Regions from separate parts of the Pseudomonas bambusae genome, predicted to be linked through region 3. Evidence: riboswitches for the same ligand, from Rfam matches in the RefSeq annotation. Region 3 holds a riboswitch; each other region holds the start of a gene.
What was found. Region 3 has a riboswitch for cobalamin ahead of AAEO81_RS15695 (ABC transporter substrate-binding protein). Riboswitches for the same ligand answer to the same signal wherever they lie in the genome.

Region 1 (7,239 bases), 1.4 Mb from region 3:
GTGAATCCGCCCGTGGTCGATCCGGCGCTGGTCCTGCAGACCGCAGCGGCCCTGCGTCATGCCAAACGCATTCTGATCATCACCGGTGCCGGGCTGTCGGCGGATTCAGGCCTGCCGACTTATCGCGGCGTGGGCGGCCTTTATAACGGCCACACCGACGACGGGCTGCCCATTGAAATGGCACTGTCCGGCCCGATGCTACGTCGCGACCCCGGCCTGTGCTGGAAATACATTGCCCAATTGGGCAGCGCGTGCCTCGGTGGACAGCCCAATGCGGCGCATTACGCCATCGCTGAGTTGCAGCGGCGCAAACCGGAATGTTGGGTACTGACGCAAAACGTTGACGGCTATCACCGTGCGGCGGGGAGTCCGCCGGAACGCTTGATCGAGATTCACGGCCAGTTGGCGCCGCTCTATTGCCAGTCTTGTGGCGCTGAAGACCCACAGTTGAGCGAGCACCTGCAGCGGCCCTTGCCGCCTTTATGCACGCAGTGCCATGGCGTGCTGAGACCGCCGGTCGTTTTGTTTGAAGAGATGCTGCCAGAGCTGGCATTGAATGTGCTGTACGAAGAGATGGCAAAAGGCTTTGACGCTGTGCTCAGCATCGGAACCACTGCCAGCTTCCCTTATATCCACGAGCCGATGTTTCGCACGCGGGTGGCAGGAGGCTTTACCGCCGAGATCAACCCCTCGTCGACCGATCACTCCATTCACATGGATGCATTTCTAAGGTGTAGAGCCTTAGATGTGATGGAGGACCTGGTAAGTCACATTTGATTCGATTGAATTTGCAAATGATGACGATTGAGGGCATAGTCTCGGCTTCTTTACACATCCGCCACGGTCGTGCCCATGCTGAATCGCTTCGCACCCCTCGTGCCTCTCGCACTCGTAACGCTGCTGTTCGGCTGCGCGGCCCAGATGCCAGCGTCGCAACAACAGTCGCAGAACCCGCAATTCCGGGACTCTGCCACCGCACAAACTGCCAAGCGTGCCGATTACTCCTCTTCCGTACTGGATGACGAAATCGCCACCGAAGACGAATTGGCCCAGTTCTCCGACAACAAGCCGTATCAGTTGCCGGTCTTGGCTGACAGCATTCTGGAACGTGGCAAATCGTTGATCGGGACTCGCTACCGTTTCGGTGGCACCTCGACCACGTCCGGCTTCGATTGCAGCGGTTTCATCGGCTACCTGTTCCGCGAAGAGGCGGGCATGAGCCTGCCGCGTTCTTCCCGCGAAATGATCAATATCGACGCTCCTCTGGTCAAGCGTAACGACCTGAAGCCTGGCGACTTGCTGTTCTTCAGCACCGCAGGCCGCGGCCGCGTCAGCCATGCCGGCATCTACCTGGGCGATGACCAGTTCATCCACTCCAGCAGCCGTCGCAGTGGCGGTGTGCGCGTCGATAGCCTCGACGATGCTTATTGGGCCCGTACGTTCATCGAAGCCAAGCGCGCGCTGGCCATGGCACCTTCCCAGGTTCCAGAAACCACGACCGCCATGACCTCGACTACAATCAAGCGCCAACACCGTTAAATACGGGCCGCGCAGTTAGGGGAAGCCCTGATTGCGCAAGGTTCCGGCCTCCGGCAGAGTAAGCCGCATCCTAGGAAGGTTGTTGTGTTTATGTCGATTACGGTTCGCCTGGCTGTTGCTTCACTGGCTGCATTGCTGGCCGCTTGTTCCAGCACTCCGCCGCCATCTCCCCCCAAGGTCGCCTACCGGCCTGTGATCGCTGCTCCCCCTCAATTCAATTCTCCCGTTGCGGATGACGTGCTGTTACGTGCCATCGGACTTGTTGGCACGCCGTACCGTTGGGGTGGCAATACGCCTGACTCCGGCTTCGACTGCAGCGGCCTGATTGGCTACGTCTATCACGACGCTGCTGGCATCACCCTGCCGCGCTCGACCCGCGAGATGATCACCCTGCGTGGACCGGACATCGACCGCAGCCAGTTGCAGACCGGCGACCTGGTGTTCTTCGCCACGGGCGGCGGCTCGAACGTGAGCCATGCCGGGATCTATGTCGGTGAAGGCCGTTTCGTTCATGCGCCTGCCACCGGCGGCACCGTCAAGCTCGACAGCCTCGACAAGCCGTATTGGCAGAAAGCCTGGCTGAACGCCAAACGTGTGATCCAGCCGTCGAATCTCGCCCGCAGCAACTGATCCTTTTCCCTGTGGTTTGCTGCGTGGCTGTTGCGCAGCAAACACCTGCAATAACCTTGCGTACGCCACTCGCCTTTGTAGGAGCGCGCTTGCCCGCGATGGTGTCGGGTCAGTCGGCTCATGCGTATCAGAGAAGCTGCTTTCGCGGGCAAGCGCGCTCCTACATGAGTCGCTATTGGACCGCCGCTTCGATTGACGCTCGGTAGTCAACCCTCTAACCTTCGCCGATTGTTTCAGGTGCCCGTCAAACAGGGTGAAACAGGGAAGCCGGTGCGAACGCCTTTGCGATCAATTCCGGCGCTGCCTCCGCAACGGTAAATGAGTCAAGGCTGCGCACGATGCCACTGTGTTCGATGAACATGGGAAGGCGCGCAGTCAGTGATCCGCTCATGAGTCCGGAGACCGGCCTGATCCATTCAACAGCATCACGGAGGGCGATGCTCTGCGCAGGCTCGGCGTTGTCCGGTGCCTGCTGTCAGCCTTTGTCCGTGCCCTCCGTTTGCCACACCTGCCCTCAAGCGGAGAGCTGAGATGAGCGAATCCCCCGAACGTGACGAACGCCACTTGGCGCGCATGCTGCGCAAAAAGGCGGTGATGGACGAGCGCATTGCCAGCGCCCCCAATGAATGCGGCCTGTTGCTGGTCCTGACCGGCAACGGCAAGGGCAAGAGCAGTTCGGCGTTCGGCATGCTGGCGCGGGCCATGGGCCACGGCATGCAGTGCGGCGTGGTGCAGTTCATCAAAGGCCGCAACGCCACGGGCGAAGAGCTGTTCTTTCGCCGTTTCCCCGAGCAAGTGCGCTATCACGTCATGGGCGAAGGCTTCACGTGGGAGACCCAGGACCGCCAGCGCGACATCGCGGCGGCCGAGGCGGCGTGGGTCGTGACCCGAGAATTCCTGCGCGATCCCGAGATAGGCCTGGTGATCCTCGACGAACTGAACATCGCCCTCAAACACGGCTACCTCGATCTGGAACAGGTGTTGAGCGACCTCCAGGCGCGTCCGCCGATGCAGCACGTGGTCGTCACTGGCCGTGGCGCGAAGCAGGAATTGATCGACCTGTCTGACACGGTGTCCGAGATTGGCGTGGTCAAGCACGCGTTTCAGGCGGGCATCAAGGCGCAGAAGGGCATTGAGCTGTGAGTGAGGCTCGTCAATGCCCTGCGGTCCTGATCGCGGCACCTGCGTCTGGCCAGGGCAAAACCACCGTGACCGCAGCCTTGGCGCGCTTGCATCGCAATCAGGGTCGTAACGTTCGTGTATTCAAATGCGGTCCGGATTTTCTCGACCCGATGATTCTCGAACGCGCCAGCGGTAATCCCGTTTATCAATTGGACATGTGGATGGTGGGCGAGGATGAGAGCCGACGCCTGCTGTGGGAAGCCGCCGCCGATGCTGATCTGATCCTGATCGAGGGCGTGATGGGGCTGTTCGACGGAACGCCTTCCAGCGCGGATCTGGCGCGGCGTTTCGGCGTGCCGGTGCTGGGCGTGATCGACGGCACGGCCATGGCTCAAACCTTCGGGGCGCTGGCGTTGGGCCTCGCGCGCTATCAACCGGACCTGCCGTTCGCGGGCGTGCTGGCCAATCGGGTTGGCACCGTGCGTCATGCCCAGTTGCTCGAAGGCAGCCTGACTGAAGGCTTGCGCTGGTATGGCGCGTTGTCGCGGGAAACCGGCATCGAACTGCCGAGTCGCCATCTGGGGCTGGTGCAGGCGAGCGAACTGAACGACCTGGACGTGCGCCTTGACGCGGCCGCCGATGCATTGGCCAGCACTTGCGATTCGACGTTGCCGCCTGCCGTGACATTTGAAGCGCCCGATAGCGTGCCCGCCGAACCGCTGTTGGCCGACGTGCGCATCGCCGTTGCCCGTGACGAGGCGTTCGCCTTTACCTACGGCGCCAGCCTCGACCTGTTGCGGGCGATGGGCGCTGAGCTGCTGTTTTTCTCCCCGATCCGCGACAGCCAGTTGCCAGACGCAGACAGCCTGTACCTGCCCGGTGGTTACCCGGAGCTACATCACGTGGCGCTTGGTCAGAACCACTCGATGCTCGACGCCATTCGCGCTCACCACGCCGCCGGCAAACCGCTGCTCGCGGAGTGCGGCGGCATGCTTTACCTGCTGAACGCCCTGACCGACGTAGACGGCCAACGCGCGGAACTGGTGGGCCTGTTGGACGGCGAGGCGGTGATGCAGAAACGTCTGGCGGCCCTCGCCCTGCAATCGGTCGAATTGCCGGAAGGCGTCTTGCGCGGGCACACGTATCATCATTCGCTGACCAGCACCGAACTGACCCCGATTGCCCGTGGCGTGAGCCCCAACGGCGGGCGCGGCGCGGAAGCGGTGTACCGGGAAGGGCGGATGACGGCGTCGTACGTGCACTTCTATTTCCCTTCCAACCCACAGGCGATGGCGGCGCTGTTTTTGCCATGACGTGTCTGTCGGTGTTCTCCATCGTAGGACTGACCCGATTTTCCGGTGGGAACACGGTTTCCTGTAGGGGCGAATTCATTCGCGAGAGGGCGGTACATCCGAAGCCTTTCTATCGGCTGTGCCTGCGCATCGCGAATACATTCGCTCCTACAGCAGGTGCACGTGTGGTCAGCCATGGCGAGGTGCGCTCGTGACGGATCACGCCTTCAGCGACGCCGAACGCGCGGCGGTCTACCGGGCCATTGCCGAACGCCGGGACATGCGGCATTTCACCGGCGGCGCTGTGGCACCCGAGCTGTTGGCCCGCCTGCTGGAAGCCGCACACCACGCGCCAAGCGTCGGTCTGATGCAGCCGTGGCGCTTCATTCGGATCAGCGACCGTCAACTGCGCCGCCAGATTCAGGCCCAAGTTGAAGAAGAGCGCATCCGCACCGCTGAAGCCTTGGGCGAGCGCTCCGACGACTTCATGAAACTCAAGGTCGAAGGCATCAACGACTGCGCCGAAGTGCTGGTCGCGGCCTTGATGGACGATCGGGAGAAGCACATTTTCGGCCGTCGCACGTTGCCGGAGATGGACATGGCGTCGCTGTCCTGTGCGATTCAAAACCTGTGGCTCGCGGCCCGGGCCGAAGGGTTGGGCATGGGCTGGGTCTCATTATTCGAACCTCAAGCGCTGGCCGACCTGCTGGAGATGCCAACCGGTTCAAAACCTTTGGCGATCCTGTGTCTGGGCCCGGTCAAGGAATTTTACCCGGCGCCGATGCTGGTATTGGAGGGGTGGGCGCAGGCGCGTCCGCTGCAAGAGTTGGTCTACGAAAACACATGGGGAGTGAGCGCATGAGCGTGGCGTTGTTGAGCGTCGCCGGGGTCGCGCTGGATGCGCTGCTGGGCGAGCCAAAACGAAACCACCCGCTGGTGGCCTTCGGCCGATATGCCGAGCGCATCGAGCAACGTTTCAACGGCGGCGGTCGCGGCTGGCGCAGCCATGGCGTCACGGCGTGGTTCATCGCGGTCATCCCGCTGACCCTGTTGGTGACCTTCCTCAGTTGGCTGCCTTATATCGGCTGGCTGGTGGAAGTTGCCGCGCTGTACTGTGCCCTTGGCCTGCGCAGCCTGGGCGAACATGTGGCGCCGGTGGCGCAGGCCTTGCGCAGCGATGACCTGGAAGAAGCGCGGCGTCGCGTGGGTTTCCTCGTCAGTCGCCAGACGTCTGAACTGGACGCCACCGACGTTGCCCGCGCCGCCACCGAATCGGTGCTGGAAAACGGCAGCGATGCCGTGTTCGCCGCGATCTTCTGGTTCGTTGTACTGGGCGCGCCCGGCGTGATCCTCTATCGCCTGAGCAATACCCTCGACGCGATGTGGGGCTATCGCAACGAACGCTTCGAACGTTTCGGTTGGGCGGCGGCAAAGATTGACGACCTGCTCAATTACATTCCCGCGCGTCTGGTGGCGTTGACCTACGCAGTGCTCGGCAAAACCCGACTGGCGTTGCGCTGCTGGCGGACGCAGGCCCCCAAATGGGACAGCCCGAACGCGGGTCCCGTCATGGCGGCAGGTGCCGGTGCCTTGGGCGTCGAACTGGGCGGCGCGGCGATTTACCATGGCGAGCTGCACCAGCGTCCGCAATTAGGCGAAGGTGCACCCGCCGATGCGAATTCCATTGATCGAGGCTGGCAACTGGTGCAGCGTGGCGTCTGGCTGTGGTTGCTGATGTTGTGTCTGGGGACTGAATTCTATGCTTGAACACGGCGGTCGGTTGCGGGGTGCGGTACAGAAATACGGCATCGACGAGGCCGACTGGCTCGACCTGTCCAGCGGGATTTCACCTTGGTCCTGGCCGATTCCGCCGATCCCGGATTCAGCGTGGGCGCGTTTGCCTGAAACCGATGACGGCCTCGAAGCGGCGGCCTGTGCGTATTACGGCGTGGCGGATCTGCTGCCCGTGGCCGGTTCCCAAGCCGCGATTCAGGCGCTGCCGCGTTTGCGTCAGGCGGGCAAGGTCGGCGTGCTGTCGCCGTGTTACGCCGAACACGCCGAGGCTTGGCGCAGCAACGGATTTCTGGTGCGCGAAGTGCTGGAGCATGAGGTCGAGCGCTTCATCGACGTCCTCGACGTGCTGGTGGTGGTCAACCCGAACAACCCCACAGGCCTGAGCCTGACCCAGGAACGCTTGCTGGAATGGCATGCCCGGCTGGCGCAACGCGGCGGCTGGCTGGTGGTGGACGAAGCGTTCATGGACAACACGCCACACCTGAGCCTTGCCGCCGAAACCCAACGTCCGGGTCTGATCGTGCTGCGCTCGTTTGGCAAGTTCTTCGGTCTGGCAGGCGTGCGCCTGGGTTTCGTACTGGCCGAGTCACGTTTTCTCAAAGTCCTGGCCAAACAGATCGGACCATGGTCGGTGAGCGGTCCTACACGGATTCTCGGCAAAGCCTGCTTTGACGACGTTGAAGGTCATCGCGTGCAACGAGAGCGCACAGCGCACGCAAGTGAACGCCTGGTCGAGCTTCTGAGCCGGCACGGCTTTGCCCCTCAAGGGGGCTGCGCGTTATTCCAATGGCTGGTGACGCCGATGGCTGTTGAGCTGCACGAGTTCTGCGCTCAGCGCGGGATTCTGCTGCGGATCTTCCTC
Region 2 (7,239 bases), 210 kb from region 3:
GGGTGAGGATGACGCTTTGCGAGATGTCCGGCAGGGTCAGTTCGGTGCCAAGCAGCGCGGCGCAGGCGGCGGTGGCGGTGACGCCTGGGATGATTTTGAAGGGGATGCCCAGTTCGCGCAGGTGACGAATCTGTTCACCGATGGCGCCGTAAAGGCTGGGGTCGCCGGAGTGGACGCGTGCCACGTCTTGGCCTTGTGCATGAGCAGATTTCATCAAGGCGATGATCTGTTCGAGGTGCAGTTCGGCGCTGTTGGTCACCTGAACGGCTTGATGACCCTCTAAAACGGCCTCGGGCACCAGCGATCCGGCGTAGATGATGACGGGGCATGTGCGGATCAGGCGCTGGCCTTTGACCGTGATCAGGTCAGGGTCGCCGGGGCCTGCGCCGATGAAGTAAACGGTCATTGAATCTCCAACGTATAGCGGGGTTGATCCTCTGTGGGAGCGAATTCATTCGCGAAGGGTGGGTACAGCCAATACATCTCTAGCGCCCGAACCGCTTCGCGAATGAATTCGCTCCTACAGAGACTGCATCGCCAAATGCGTCATGGGCTGGCGGCCAACGCAAACGTGGCCCGTGAGCTGTTTCGCCGTTCGATCACCAACCTCGCCGACGACCCGCCCAACCGCGCCGCCATCGCCAGTGCTGCGCTTTCGGCCACGCCGTAGCAGCCGGTGCTGTCGAACGCAATCTGCGAATGATGACTCAGCCGCGGCTCAAACGCTGTCAGTTCTTCGGCGCTGAAGAACGCCAACGGCAGGCCCAGCCGTTCAGCCAGTTCCAGCAACCCCGCCTCTGACGCTTTGCTGTCGATAGAGGCGAGGGCGGTGATGTCGGACAGCGACAAGCAATGTTCCAGCAGGCTGACCTCTATCAACCCTTGCAGCACTGACGCCGGGCAATCGCGCTGGCAGCCGAGGCCGATCACACGAATGTCCGGGTTCATCAAGCGTGGCTCAACTCGGTTGCGGTCAGTTGCGCGTTGTAACGACGGAACAGCCAGGCGCTGATCAGGCCCATCGCGACCCAGAATGCGGCGTTGGTCAGCAGCGAAGCGATCTTGAATTGTGCCTCCAGCGCTTCAGGGGCCAAAGCCGAATGAACCTCCGGCTGCGGCGCACCGATCACGTGAGGCACGACCAGAATCGCTGCGCCCAGCACTTTCAGCAGCCAATGGCGGGCGAAGACGATCAGCGCCAGGCCGACGGCGGTTGACGCTGCGGTGCTGACCCACCAGGTCTGGCGCAGGGTCAGGTCGGCGGCGGCGGTGCCCGGTAATTCAGGCGGCAGACCGAGGGTCGGCGCGAGGACAAACACCGCGAAACCGGCCAGCCCCCACAGCGCGCCTTCGCGAACGCTGTTTGGCGTGCGCAGTGTGTACAGCGCCGCGAGCATCAGGGCGAAACCGACCGCGACCACCAGGTTGCCGCCGGTCGTCGACAGCACGCGCTGCCAGCCGTCTTCCGGTTCCCAGGCTTCTTCGTCATGAACGTGGGCCGCCATGGCGCCTTCGGCGTGCGCGTGCTCATGCACTTCTGCAGCGGCAGGGGCGTGTTCGTAGGTTTCCGCTTCGAGGATCAGTGGCGCGACCCAGAAGCTTTGCAGCAAGGTCAGCAACAGGGCGGCGAGCAGTCCGGTGAAACCGGCCGTTTGAGCGATTCGCTTGAACATGGCGGCAGGTCTCAGTGGCAAGGGAAGGCGGAACTGTGACGGGTGTCGTGGGCGGCGTTGTGCACGGCGGCGATGTGCGAGAAACCGGCGAAGTAGACCAGGCAGGCGCCAAGGATCATCGCGCTGATGGCGGCAGTGAGGCGTTGGCTTTGGGTGCTGGCAGTGCTTGCGGATTGGGATGTGGTGCTGATCGACATGGCGCTTCCCTCTGAGGTCTCAGCGAAGGGAAGGCGCAAAGCAAACCACTGACCGACGTCAGTAGCCAACTCAACAGCGCCCGCCCACCGCGGGTTTGTTATGTGAATGTGTCGGGCCGGTCTCCGGGCTTGCGAGGGGCAGTGGACCTGCCGTCAAGAATCACCTTCCCGTGCCGCAATGACACAGTGGATCTGATTCTTCGCTCGCTTACCGTTGCGGGGGCAGCGCCGGACTTGCACAGACAAGAGGTCTGCACGCACCGGTTTCCCGTTTCACCCTGTGAAGGGCACCCGTAACAAGGCGTGTAGGAGACCACGGAGCCGGTTGGCAGTCAATCGCAGCGCCGTTTCCTCGTTGACCTTCCCCCGGCCACTGCGTAGCCTTGCGCACTTGAGGTTCGCTGCTCTGCTTGAGTCGGACGCGGCGCTAAGAAGGGAATGTGGTGCAAGCCACAGCTGCCCCCGCAACTGTAAACGGTCATGTTCATTGCACAGCCACTGCGCGAGCGGGAAGGCGCGATGAATGCGTCTGATCTGGCAACCCTGCCAGCCATTCGCCGCCGTGAGCCAGGAGACCTGCCTCGAACACGGGCCTGTTTTTCAGACAGCCCGACGCATTCTCAACACAACCGGGCGGGGTGATCCGGTGGCGAATTGAACGGCAGGCCTGTCTTCTGCGAGGGCAACGCGGTTCTCGTCCTGTTTGCCCGCCGCTGCGCCTGAGGGCAACCATGAAAACACTGGCCAAACTTCCCGTCACCATCGTCACCGGCTTTCTCGGCTCGGGCAAAACCACGCTGCTGCGCCACATGCTCGACAACGCCGAAGGCCGTCGCATCGCGGTGATCGTCAACGAATTCGGCGAGCTGGGCATCGACGGTGAAATCCTCAAGCAATGCACCATCGGTTGCACCGAAGAAGAGGCCAACGGCCGCGTCTACGAACTGGCCAACGGCTGCCTGTGCTGCACCGTTCAGGAAGAATTTTTCCCGGTGATGCAAGAACTGGTTGCCCGTCGCGGCGATCTGGACCACATCCTCATCGAAACCTCGGGCCTGGCGCTGCCAAAGCCGCTGGTCCAGGCTTTCCAGTGGCCGGAAATCCGCAACGCCTGCACCGTTGACGCCGTGATCACCGTGGTCGACAGCCCGGCCGTCATCGCCGGCACCTTCGCCGCCTTCCCGGATCAGGTCGATGCCCAGCGCAAACTCGACCCGAACCTGGACCACGAATCGCCGCTGCACGAACTGTTCGCCGACCAACTGGCCAGCGCTGACCTCGTCATCCTCAATAAGGCCGACATGCTCGACGCTGCTGCCTTGGCTTCCGTGCGCGCCGAAGTCGCCGAAGAACTGCCGCCTGCGGTGAAAGTCATCGAAGCCAGCAACGGCCAGCTGCCGATCAGCGTGCTGTTGGGCCTGGGTGCCGAATCCGAGCTGCACATCGATGGCCGCAAGACCCACCACGATCATCACGACGGCGATGACCACGACGACCACGATCACGATGCTTTCGATTCGATCTCCATCTCGCTGCCCCAGGCGGACGAAGCGCTGTTGCTCGACGCGCTGACCCAGGCCGTCGTGCAGCACGGCATCCTGCGCGTCAAAGGCTTCGCGGCGATTCCGGGCAAGCCGATGCGCCTGCTGGTGCAAGGCGTCGGCACCCGTTTCGACAAACACTTCGACCGCGCGTGGAAAGCCGATGAAGAGCGCGTCAGCCACTTCGTGCTGATCGGTCAGGAACTGGACGCTGCCGTGCTGGAAGCCCAGCTGCGCGCCGCGCTTGAGATCAAAGGCTAACCATGCACCTGCTGCGCACCCAGCCCGGCGGCTTCGTCCCCGACGACTGCATCGCTGACCTCGGTCAGACCCCCGCCGATCTGGTGATCCTGTGCAGCGGCGATTCCCATCTGGCATTGCTCGCGGAAACCGCGCAGCAGCTGCCGGACGACTACCCCAGCCTGCGCCTGGCCAACCCCATGCAGGTGCAGAACCACGCCTCGGTCGACCTGTACGTCGAAGAGGTGTTGCAGCACGCCAAGGTCATCCTCATTTCGCTGCACGGCGGCATCGGCTACTGGCGCTACGGTGTGGAGCGGTTGGTGGAGCTGGCCTCTAGAAAGCGCGGCGGGGTGAAGCTGATTCTGGTGCCCGGCGATGACCGTCCCGACCCGGAACTCAGCGACCTCAGCACCGAACCTGCCGAGGACCGCGACCGGCTTTGGCACTACCTGCGCCAGGGCGGAAAACACAACGCCCTGCAGCTATTCAATTGCCTGGCCAATCGTTGGCTGGACCGCGATTACCCCTGGGACGAACCGCAGACATTGCCCCGTGTCGCGATTTATCACCCGCGCAAGGCCAGCGCCGACCTCGCTGACTGGCAAGCCGACTGGCGCGCCGACCAACCGGTGGCGGCAGTGCTGTTCTATCGCTCGCACTTGCAGGCGGCCAACACCAGGTTCATCGATGTGTTCTGTGAGCGGCTGTTGGCCCAGGGCCTTAACCCGCTGCCCATTGCGGTGGCCAGCCTGAAGGAACCGGCGTGCCTCAGCGCCGTGCAGGACTGGCTCGACGAGACCGATTGCGAGGTCATACTCAACACCACCGGTTTCGCCCAATCCAGCCCCGAAGTGCCGCACCTGCGACCGTTTCGCCGCAACATTCCGGTGATTCAGGCGATCTGCGCCCAAGACAACGAACCTGCGTGGCGAGCCAGCGAACAGGGCCTCGGCGCTCGGGATCTGGCCATGCACATTGCGCTGCCGGAACTGGACGGACGCATCATCAGCCGGCCCATCAGCTTCAAGGACCTGGCCTGGCACAGCGAGCGCAGTCAGTCCGATGTGGTCTGCTACCGCGCCCAGCCTGAGCGCATGGATTTCGTCGCCGAACTGGCGCGACGCTGGGTGTTGCTGGCGCGCACGGCCAACGCCGACAAGCGCGTGGCGCTGATTCTGGCCAACTACCCGACCCGCGACGGGCGCATCGGTAATGGCGTCGGCCTGGATACCCCGGCAGCAGCGCTGAACATCCTCAAGGCCCTGCAAGACGAGGGCTATCCCGTCGAAGGTTTGCCGGAATCGGGCACCGCGCTGATTCATGCCTTGCTGGGCGGCGTCACCAACGACCCGGACAGCCTCGATCAGCGCCCTTGCCACCAGAGCATGGCGATGGACGATTACCTGGCGGCCTTTGATGCGCTACCTGAGGCCAATCGCGACGCCGTGATCGAGCGCTGGGGTTCACCGCAGAGCGACCCGATGTGTCGCAACGGCCGAATGATGATCGCCGGGCTGCGTTTCGGCCTGACCTTTGTCGGCATTCAGCCGGCTCGGGGCTACAACGTCGATCACAGCGCGGTTTATCACGATCCGGACCTCGTTCCGCCCCACGGCTACCTGGCCTTCTATTTCTGGCTGCGCAAGGCGTATGGCGCACACGCGGTCATTCACGTCGGCAAACACGGCAATCTGGAATGGCTGCCGGGCAAGGGCGTCGGCCTGTCCGAACAGTGCTGGCCGGACGCGATCCTCGGGCCGATGCCGAACATTTATCCGTTCATCGTCAACGACCCGGGTGAGGGCGCCCAAGCCAAGCGTCGCACGCAGGCCGTCATCATCGACCACCTGATGCCGCCCCTGACCCGCGCCGAAACCTACGGCCCATTACGCAATCTGGAATTGCTCGCGGACGAGTATTACGAAGCGCAGCTGCTCGATCCGCGCCGCGCCCGTGAGCTGCAAAAGGATATTCTCAGGCTGGTGCGCGAAACCCACATCGACCGGGAACTGGCGCTGAGCGAAGACCTCGACAGCGATGCCGATGCCGCGATCTGGTTGCCCCGGCTGGACACGTACCTGTGTGATCTGAAGGAATCGCAGATCCGCGACGGGCTGCACGTGTTTGGCGAATCCCCGAGCGGGCGACTGCGTATTGATACCTTGGTGGCGATCCTGCGGGTGCCCCGTGGCGATGGCCGGGGGGCGAATGCCAGTCTACTGCGGACCTTGAGCAACGCGCTGGCGCTGGGTTTTGACCCGTTGGACTGCGAGTTGGGTGCGCCGTGGGCGGGGCCGACACCTCAGGTTTTACATGAAGTCAGTGATGATCCGTGGCGCACGGTAGGGGATACACGGGAGCGGCTGGAGCTGTATGCAGCGCATCTGGTTGAGCAGATCGCGAGCGATATTCAAGAAATTAATTCGTTTGCAAACAATGAATTATCTGAAGTTATTAATGCAATTAGAGAGGTTGTGATACCGCGTCTCGACAGCTGTGGGCCTGTAGAAATTCAAGGCTTGCTGGATGCGCTGAGTGGCCGTTTTGTCCCGGCAGGCCCCAGTGGCGCGCCGAGTCGCGGGCGGCTGGACGTGCTGCCGACAGGGCGTAATTTCTTCTCGGTGGACGTGCGCAACCTGCCGACCATGACCGCGTGGCGCATCGGATTTAAATCCGCAAATCTCTTGCTGGAAAGGCACTTACAAGACAATGGTGACTATTTACGTCAACTTGGCTTGTCGGTCTGGGGCACGGCGACCATGCGCACCGGAGGCGACGACATTGCCCAGGCCATGGCGCTGATGGGCGTGCGTCCGGTGTGGGCGACGGGGAGTCAGCGGGTTGACGATTTCGAGATTTTGCCCCTGAGTTTGCTGGACCGGCCACGGGTGGATGTCACGCTGAGGGTGTCGGGATTCTTCCGCGATGCTTTCGCCAACCTCATTCGCTTGTTTGATGCCGCCGTGCAAGCCGTCGCCGCGCTGGATGAGCCGGACGACATGAATCCGCTCGCCGCCCGCGTTCGTCAGGAGCGCGAGCAACTGGAGCGCGAAGGCTTGAGCGTCGAACAGGCGGCGAAACAGGCTGGCTGGCGCATCTTTGGTGCCAAACCGGGGGCCTATGGCGCGGGTGTGCAGAACGCCATTGACGGCCGCCTGTGGCAAACGCGGGAAGACCTGGCTGAGGTGTACCTGAACTGGGGCGGCTATGCCTATGGCGCCGCCGATGAAGGCACCCCCGCGCGCAACGACTTCGCCAAACGCCTGAGCCAGGTCCAAGCCGTGGTGCAGAATCAGGACAACCGCGAGCACGACCTGCTCGACTCCAACGACTATTACCAGTTTCAGGGCGGCATGCTGGCGGCGGTGGAAAGCCTCAGCGGCGACAAGGTGGCGAGCTACCACGGCGACCACAGCCAGCCAGACTTGCCGAAAATCCGTACCTTGAAAGAAGAGTTGAACCGGGTGGTGCGTTCGCGGGCGGCGAATCCGAAGTGGATCGAAGGCGTCAAACGGCACGGCTATAAAGGCGCGTTCGAAATGGCGGCGACCGTGGATTTCCTGTTCGCGTTTGATGCGACGACCG
Region 3 (7,239 bases):
GATTTCCCCGCATCAGAATCAGTGCAAACACCGGCGCGCCGACCAGGGCCGTGATCACGCCAATGGGCAGCACCTGGCCCTTGATCAGCACCCGCGACAGCACATCGGCGGCGATCAGAAACAGTGCGCCGCTCAAGGCACTCAACGGCAACAGCCGCGCATGCCGCACCCCGACGACCATGCGCACGGCATGAGGAATCACCAGACCGACGAAGCCAATGGAGCCGACCATCGATACCATCACTGCCGTCACCAACGCTGCGGTGGCGATCAGAAGGGTCTGCACCCGACGCACCGGAATCCCCAGCGAAGCCGCCGAGTCGGCACCAAAGGTGAATGCATCCAGCGAACGCCGGTGCCACAGGCTCACCGCCAGCCCCAGCAGCACCACCGGCACGGAAAGCGCCACCGAGGTCCAGCGCACGCCACTGAGATTGCCCAATAGCCAAAACATGATGCCCCGGGCCTGTTCGGCGCTGGCAGATTTGGTGATCAGAAACGACGTCAGCGCATTGAACAGCTGCGACCCGGCGATCCCCGCGAGGATGATTTGCCCCGTCACCGCCTGGCTGCCCGAGGCCCGAGACGACCGTGCCAACAACGCGACCAAGGCAAACGCGGCAATGGCGCCCACGAACGCACCCATCGATAAGGAAATCGCCCCGGCGCCCAAGCCGATGATCGCGACCAATACCGCGCCGGTCGACGCCCCGGCGGAAATGCCCAGCAGATACGGGTCCGCCAGCGCGTTACGCAACAGCGATTGCAGCACCACACCGGACATCGCCAGGCCCGCGCCACAGGCCGCCGCGACGATGGCTCGGGTCAGCCGGTAATTCCAGACAATGCCCTCATCGATGGGATCGACCGCATAACCCGCCGCCCACAGCTTGTTCGCCAGCACCTGAAAGATCACCGGCAGGCTGATGGAGGTCTCACCGATGGCCACGCCCGCAATCACGGCCAGCACCAGCAAGCCGCTGACCCACAGGGCATGGCCCAGCCAGCGGGCGATGTTCAGGAGGTTCATGGTGTTTCAGTGGCCTTGGCCAATTGCTCGATGCCGTCGAACAGACGAACGCTGGACTCCATCGCACTGGCGTCCATGATCACGATGCGGTTGTTTTTCACGGCGTCCATGTTGCGGGTCACGGGGTCGGACGTGAGGAAGGCCAGTTTCTTTTCGTGGTCGTCAGCGGGGAAGCGGCGACGGTCCATGCGCGCGATCACCAGAATCGTCGGGTTGGCCTTGGCGATGGTTTCCCAGCCCACGGTCGGCCATTCTTCGTCCGAATCGATGATGTTGCGCATGCCCAGGGTGTCGAGCATGAATCCCGGAATGCCTTTGCGCCCGGCGACGTACGGGTCGGTGTTGATGTCCGGGCTGGAGAACCAGAACACCGCCGAAACCTTGCTCGCGTCATGGGCCTTGGCGTGTTCGATGGCCTGAGCCAGACGGGCCTTGTAGCCGTCGATCAGTTGCTGACCGCGATCCTGAACGTCGAAGATTTCCGCCTGTTGCGCGATGCTTTTGTACAGCGCGTCGATGCGGAACGCTTCAAGCCGAGTCCCGTCAGCGCCGACCAGGTTGTTCTTGCCTTCGCAGTCGGACGGCAGGATATACGTCGGGATCTTCAGGTCGTGAAACTGCTGTCGCGTGCCGACCGCACCTTGCGGACCGACCATCCATTCGAACTGCACCGGCACGAAGTCCGGGTGCTTGCCGATCACCGATTCGAAGCTCGGCGCGTTGTCGGCCAGGCGCTCGATCTTCGCGTTGGCGTCCTTGAATTGAGGCAGGGTGTCGTTGAACCACAGGGAAGTGCCAATGACCCGGTCGCTCAGGCCCAGCGCATAGAGCATTTCGGTGGCGGCCTGGCCGATGGTCACGGCTTTGTGAGGCGCCTGGGCAAAGGTCAGGGGCACGCCGCAGTTGTCGAGGGTCAACGGGTAGTGGGTCGGTGCAGCCAAAGCGGAGGGGGACATGAACGCTGCGCTCGACAGCGTCAGACTGGTGAACAAGGGAGCAAAACGGCGCAGCGACATTGGGGTTTCTCCAGTGAGCCTGTGATCGACGAAACAGGCACTGGAAAGCACACCCGAACGGCTGGCGGAGAATAAAGGCAAGCACCGCGCACGGGAGTCCTTCCCGGACACCCCGCCGGTGAATGATTGACGCTTGCCGGCAGGTCTCCTGACTGGCGCTTCATCACCGTGCTTCGGCCTTCCCGGGCGGTAACCCAGTGGCAAACAGGAAGCACGGCTCGACGCCTACAGTTGCGGGGACAGTTCCGTTTGAGCGCGCCCGATGACACAGGGCACGGCTCGCGGATTCCCTATTAATTCCGAGTGGAAACCGGCGGCGGCGATGGTAAACGATTTGCCCGATACAGGCGACCACTCGGCGTTCGCAACCCTTGTAGGAGCGTGGCTTGTCCCGCGATCGGCGACGAAGTCGTCGTCATCCGTCAAATGCATTTCATCTGAGGCACCGCGAATACCGATTTGGCGACGGGTTCCCCGCCGATCGCGGGACAAGCCACGCTCCTACAGGCCCCTTATTTTAACGGCCAGCCGATCACTTTCTTCGGCCTCGGATTCGCATACGTCCGCACTTTGGAGGTCTTCAATCCCAATCGCACCAGCGACTCCGCCAGCGCCACGGCGGCCGTCACGCCATCCACCACCGGCACGCCCGCACGGTCACGAATCAGCTGGTCCAGCCCGGCCATGCCGCCGCAACCCAGGCAGATCACCTCGGCCTTGTCCTGCGTCACCGCCTCGACCGCCTGCCCGGCGATGGCCTCCAGTGCGCGGTCCGGCCTCTCTTCCAGCTCCAGCACGCTCATGCCGCTGGCTCGCACCGACGCGCAGCGTTCGAACACACCGGCCAGTTTCAGGCGGTCTTCGATCAGCGGCACCGTCCGGTCCAGCGTGGTCACCACCGAATATTTATGCCCGAGCAGCATCGCCAGGCTGGCCGCGGCTTCGGTGATGTCCACCACCGGCACGTCCAGCAATTCCTGCAAGCCTTCGCGCCCGTGCTCGCCATACCCGGCCTGAATCACCGCGTCGTAGGGCTGATCGTAGGACAGCACGCGGTCCATCACGGCAATCGCCGCCAGATAGCTTTCGAAATTGCCTTCCACCGATTCCGCACCAAAACGTGGCGTCAGGCCGATGATTTCCGTACCGGGTGACGCAACACTGCGCGCCTGCTCGGCAATGGTGTCGGTCATGGATTGAGTGGTGTTCACGTTGACGATCAAAATGCGCATGGGGGCGGGTCTCAAGCGGTGATCATGGGATACATGCCTACCGCTGAAGCGAAAACCGCGCCACCTTGGAATTCGGCGGGTGAGACGTCGAACCGTTCGCCGACGTCTCGGGTGGATCTTCAATCCTTCATCGGCACCGGAGCCTGCGGCGCAATGAAGCCTTGATCACGCATCGCTTGCCAGAAGCCGTCCGGCACCTGGGCATTCAGCGCCGCGACGTCTTCGATGATTCGCGAGGGCCGGCTCGCGCCAGGAATCACCGCCGCCACCAGCGGGTTGGCCAGTACGAATTGCAGCGCCGCCGATTTGATATCGACCTGGTACTGGCGGGCGATTTCCTGAATGTGCGCGACCTTGTCGAGCATCGCTTGCGGCGCTTCCTGGTACTCGAAATGCTTGCCGCCCACCAACACGCCCGAGCTGTAGGGCCCGCCCACGACGAACTCGGCGTTGTGCTCACGGGCCTTGGCGAACAGGCGTTGCAGCGGCTGGTCGTGGTCCAGCAGCGAATAGCGGCCCGCCAGCAGGAAACCGTCCGGTTGTGCTTCACTCAGGTCCAGCGTCAGCTCGCACGGCTCGACCCGGTTCACGCCCAGGCCCCACGCCTTGATCACGCCTTCTTCGCGCAGTCGGGTGAGGGTGCGGAAAGCGCCTTTGCGGGCGATGTTGAAATGCTCGATCCACTCATCGCCGTGGGCATCTTGAGCGATGTCGTGCACGAACACGATGTCCAGCCGATCGGTGTCCAAGCGCTTGAGGCTGGCCTCGATGGAACGCAGCGTGGCGTCGCCGGAATAATCGGTGAGGATTTTGTTTTTCAAACCGTCGCTGAACGGGCCGCTGCGGGTTTCGCTGTCCAGTTCGTCGGAAATCAACCGGCCCACTTTGGTGCTGAGGGTGTATTCGTCGCGCGGCACATGGGCCAGCGCCTTGCCCAGCCGTTGCTCGGACAGGCCCGAGCCGTACAGCGGCGCGGTGTCGAAATAGCGGATGCCCTGATCCCACGCCGATTGCACCGTGGCGGCGGCTTCGTCTTCGCTGATGTCGCGGAACATATTGCCCAGAGGCGCTGCGCCAAAGCCGAGGCGGCCAATGATCTTGTCGTGCAGACTCATGAAAGTGTCCTGTCCGGGGTCATGGAGTGCCGGGAAAAAATGCCCGGCGTGTTGTACAGATCATGCCGTGCGGCAGGAGTTCTATGGTTCGTGTGGAGGGCGGGCATACGTGTCACACCACGCCGCAGAACTCCTCCTGTAGGAGCGAATTTATTCGCGAAGAGGGTTCAGACGCTAGAGAAGTGTCGACTGTACAGCCCTTTCGCGAATGAATTCGCTCCTACAGGTTTCTCGACTCGGCACCCTGTGGCGGACGATCCCCTCCGCTTGAGCAGCACGGCACCATGCAACTTTTGCGGTCTGCGCGCCTTCCAACCCATTACACCGTGTCGATAACCGGAAAGGGAGGGCCGTCGATGAGCGAACACATCGTCCATTTCCATTGTGGGGTCGATCAGACCACCACCGAGCATTTCCGCGACCGCTGTCTGGAAGCCCTCGACAAAGGGGCGACCGGCTTGCTGCTGAACCTCTCCACCGCAGGCGGCAGCACGGCCCTGGGCTTCACGATCTACAACTTTCTCAAGTCGCTGAAGGTGCCGATTCGCGCACTGAACAGCGGCAACATCGAATCCATGGGCATCGTCATCTACCTCGCCGCCGAGGAGCGCATCGTCTGTCCTCACTCCCGGTTTCTCATCCACCCGATGAGCTGGTACTTCAACCAGAGCTCGGTGGATCACTCACGCATCCGCGAATACCTGCGCAGCCTGGATAACGACTTGCAACGGTACGTGAACATCTATCTGAGCGAGACCGACGGCGCAGTGACCCCGCTGGACATTGGCCGCTGTCTGTCGTCGGAGGAAAAGGTGATTCGGGCCGAAGACTCCCTGGCCTGCGGCATTGCCCACCGGGTCGAGCAGTTGCAGTTTCCCGAAGGCGCCACGCACTGGACGGTCAGCGCCAGCTAAGCTCAACTCATCCACACACCGGGTCGCCACAGAACCCGCCTGACACGAGGAACTTGCCATGCACACTCATTCGCACAAAACCCCGGACGCCGTGCCCCGTGGCGCTGTTCCGCTGGACGAAGAAGAGGTTGAAGTGGACGTCGATAATGACCCCGGCAATGAAGACCCGGGTTCGCAGTTCGACCGGGACGCCACGGTGCCGCTGATCGACCCGGACGAATAACTAACGCAACGCACGGGCATAAAAAAGCGAGGGCTCTCACCCTCGCTCGTTCCGCTGATCAGACGTTGATCAGGATTTACGGCCTGCGCCGCCTTGTGGCATTCCGCCTTTTTTGCTGGCGTCCGGACGTTTTTCGTCAGTTGCTTTCTGCCGGTCGTTGGCCATGTTGCTGCCACCTGAAGCCTGGCCGCCTTTTTTGCCTGCGTCGGAGGCTTTTTGGCGATCGTTCGAGAAGTTGCCAGGGTTCGATTTTCCGGTGTTAGCCATGATTGCGTACCTCTTGTTATGAGAAGGGCGAGTCATGTGGCTCGCATTAAATGGGATGAATCAAGCGGCAGTTGGTTTAAACAATCACGGCATTACCGGACAAACGGCGGGAGTGGCGAAACGATGCCAGCGCCTTTGGATACGGGCGTTTACATGTGCACTTCGACCGCCAGCGGCAGGTGATCGGACAGGTGCGTCCACGGCCGCGTCCCGAGGATTTTCGGGTTGTGACTGGTGGCGTTGCGCAGGTAAACCCGGTCCAGCCGCAGCAGCGGGAAGCGGGCCGGGTAGGTCTTGGCCAATCGCCCATGGCTTTGCTCGAAAGCCTCGTGCAAGTACGTGCAGCGCGCTAGGCGTTTGTTGCCCTGCAATTGCCAATCATTGAAATCCCCGGCAATCACCACCGGCGCGTGTTCGGGCAGCGAGTCCAGCAACGCGCACAATAAGTCGAGCTGTAACTGCCGATGACTTTCCAAGAGGCTCAAATGCACGCAAATAGCGTGCACCTCGTCGTGTCCCGGCACCTGCAACACGCAATGCAGCAGGCCCCGACGCTCCGGGCCGGTGATCGACACGTCGAGGTTGCGGTAATGCAGGATCGGGTACTTCGAGAGGATCGCGTTGCCGTGGTGGCCTTCCGGGTAAACTGCGTTGCGGCCGTAGGCAAAGTCGCTCCACATGCTGTCGGCGAGAAATTCGTATTGGGAGAGGGTCGGCCAGTCGTGATAGCGGGCGGCATGGCGATCATGGCCGCCGAGCACTTCCTGCAAAAACACCAGATCGGCCCCCGTGCTGCGCACCGCTTCGCGCAGCTCCGGCAGGATGAAACGTCGGTTCAGGGCCGTAAAGCCCTTGTGAGTGTTGACCGTCAGTACGCGTAAACGATGAACGTCCCGTACGCCCGACATGTCCGAGAGGGGAAGGTGGACACCAGCAGGATCGGAAGTCACACGCACGCTCCTTTTGCGAGGGATGTGCTAGTTCCGACCGGCTCGGGTCCGGGCAGTTCAGCGTTTTGCGATGCCGTTTGGCCGGCGTCGTGCTAGAGCCGCGTGTCTACGGCGGGGCGTCGCGACAGCAGCACGGTCAGGCCCAACGCCAGAATCGAGAGCAGTGCTGCGAAAAAAAAGATCCAGTCGTAGCCCATGCCGAGGGCAATCGCGCCCATCAGCGGCCCGGCGATGGCCAGTGCCAGATCGAAGAACACCGCATAGGCCCCCAATCCCGCGCCACGGCTGCTGTTGGGCACTTGCTTGATGGCTTCGACGCCGATGGCCGGGTAGACCAGCGATAAGCCAAACCCCGCGAACCCCGCGCCGATCAACGCCACAGTGGTGTTGGGCGATAGCCACAACAGCACTAGCCCGACGGTCTCGACCGACATGCACACAATGGCCGAACGGTAGCCGCCGAAGCGGGTGATGGCGTTGATGAAAAACAGC

Region 1: another riboswitch for cobalamin. It lies ahead of cobO (cob(I)yrinic acid a,c-diamide adenosyltransferase); the one in region 3 lies ahead of AAEO81_RS15695 (ABC transporter substrate-binding protein).
Region 2: another riboswitch for cobalamin. It lies ahead of cobW (cobalamin biosynthesis protein CobW); the one in region 3 lies ahead of AAEO81_RS15695 (ABC transporter substrate-binding protein).

Annotation. Positions count from the first base shown of each region.
Region 1 covers NZ_CP151650.1:1,978,798-1,986,036, forward strand. The annotation lists gene hda (DnaA regulatory inactivator Hda) at 1-4, shown strand, start outside; gene AAEO81_RS09210 (NAD-dependent deacylase) at 13-777, shown strand; gene AAEO81_RS09215 (C40 family peptidase) at 853-1,539, shown strand; gene AAEO81_RS09220 (C40 family peptidase) at 1,630-2,169, shown strand; cobalamin riboswitch at 2,388-2,595, shown strand; gene cobO (cob(I)yrinic acid a,c-diamide adenosyltransferase) at 2,701-3,312, shown strand; gene AAEO81_RS09230 (cobyrinate a,c-diamide synthase) at 3,309-4,604, shown strand; gene bluB (5,6-dimethylbenzimidazole synthase) at 4,795-5,445, shown strand; gene cbiB (adenosylcobinamide-phosphate synthase CbiB) at 5,442-6,350, shown strand; gene cobD (threonine-phosphate decarboxylase CobD) at 6,343-7,239, shown strand, end outside.
Region 2 covers NZ_CP151650.1:3,192,029-3,199,267, forward strand. The annotation lists gene cobM (precorrin-4 C(11)-methyltransferase) at 1-406, opposite strand, end outside; gene AAEO81_RS14740 (cobalamin biosynthesis protein) at 547-948, opposite strand; gene AAEO81_RS14745 (CbtA family protein) at 948-1,673, opposite strand; gene AAEO81_RS14750 (CbtB domain-containing protein) at 1,685-1,870, opposite strand; cobalamin riboswitch at 1,967-2,180, opposite strand; cobalamin riboswitch at 2,248-2,469, shown strand; gene cobW (cobalamin biosynthesis protein CobW) at 2,602-3,672, shown strand; gene cobN (cobaltochelatase subunit CobN) at 3,675-7,239, shown strand, end outside.
Region 3 covers NZ_CP151650.1:3,401,042-3,408,280, forward strand. The annotation lists gene AAEO81_RS15690 (iron chelate uptake ABC transporter family permease subunit) at 1-1,030, opposite strand, end outside; gene AAEO81_RS15695 (ABC transporter substrate-binding protein) at 1,027-2,046, opposite strand; cobalamin riboswitch at 2,167-2,376, opposite strand; gene AAEO81_RS15700 (aspartate/glutamate racemase family protein) at 2,559-3,278, opposite strand; gene AAEO81_RS15705 (aldo/keto reductase) at 3,398-4,393, opposite strand; gene AAEO81_RS15710 (ATP-dependent Clp protease proteolytic subunit) at 4,750-5,307, shown strand; gene AAEO81_RS15715 (hypothetical protein) at 5,366-5,530, shown strand; gene AAEO81_RS15720 (KGG domain-containing protein) at 5,600-5,797, opposite strand; gene AAEO81_RS15725 (endonuclease/exonuclease/phosphatase family protein) at 5,947-6,705, opposite strand; gene AAEO81_RS15730 (MFS transporter) at 6,840-7,239, opposite strand, start outside.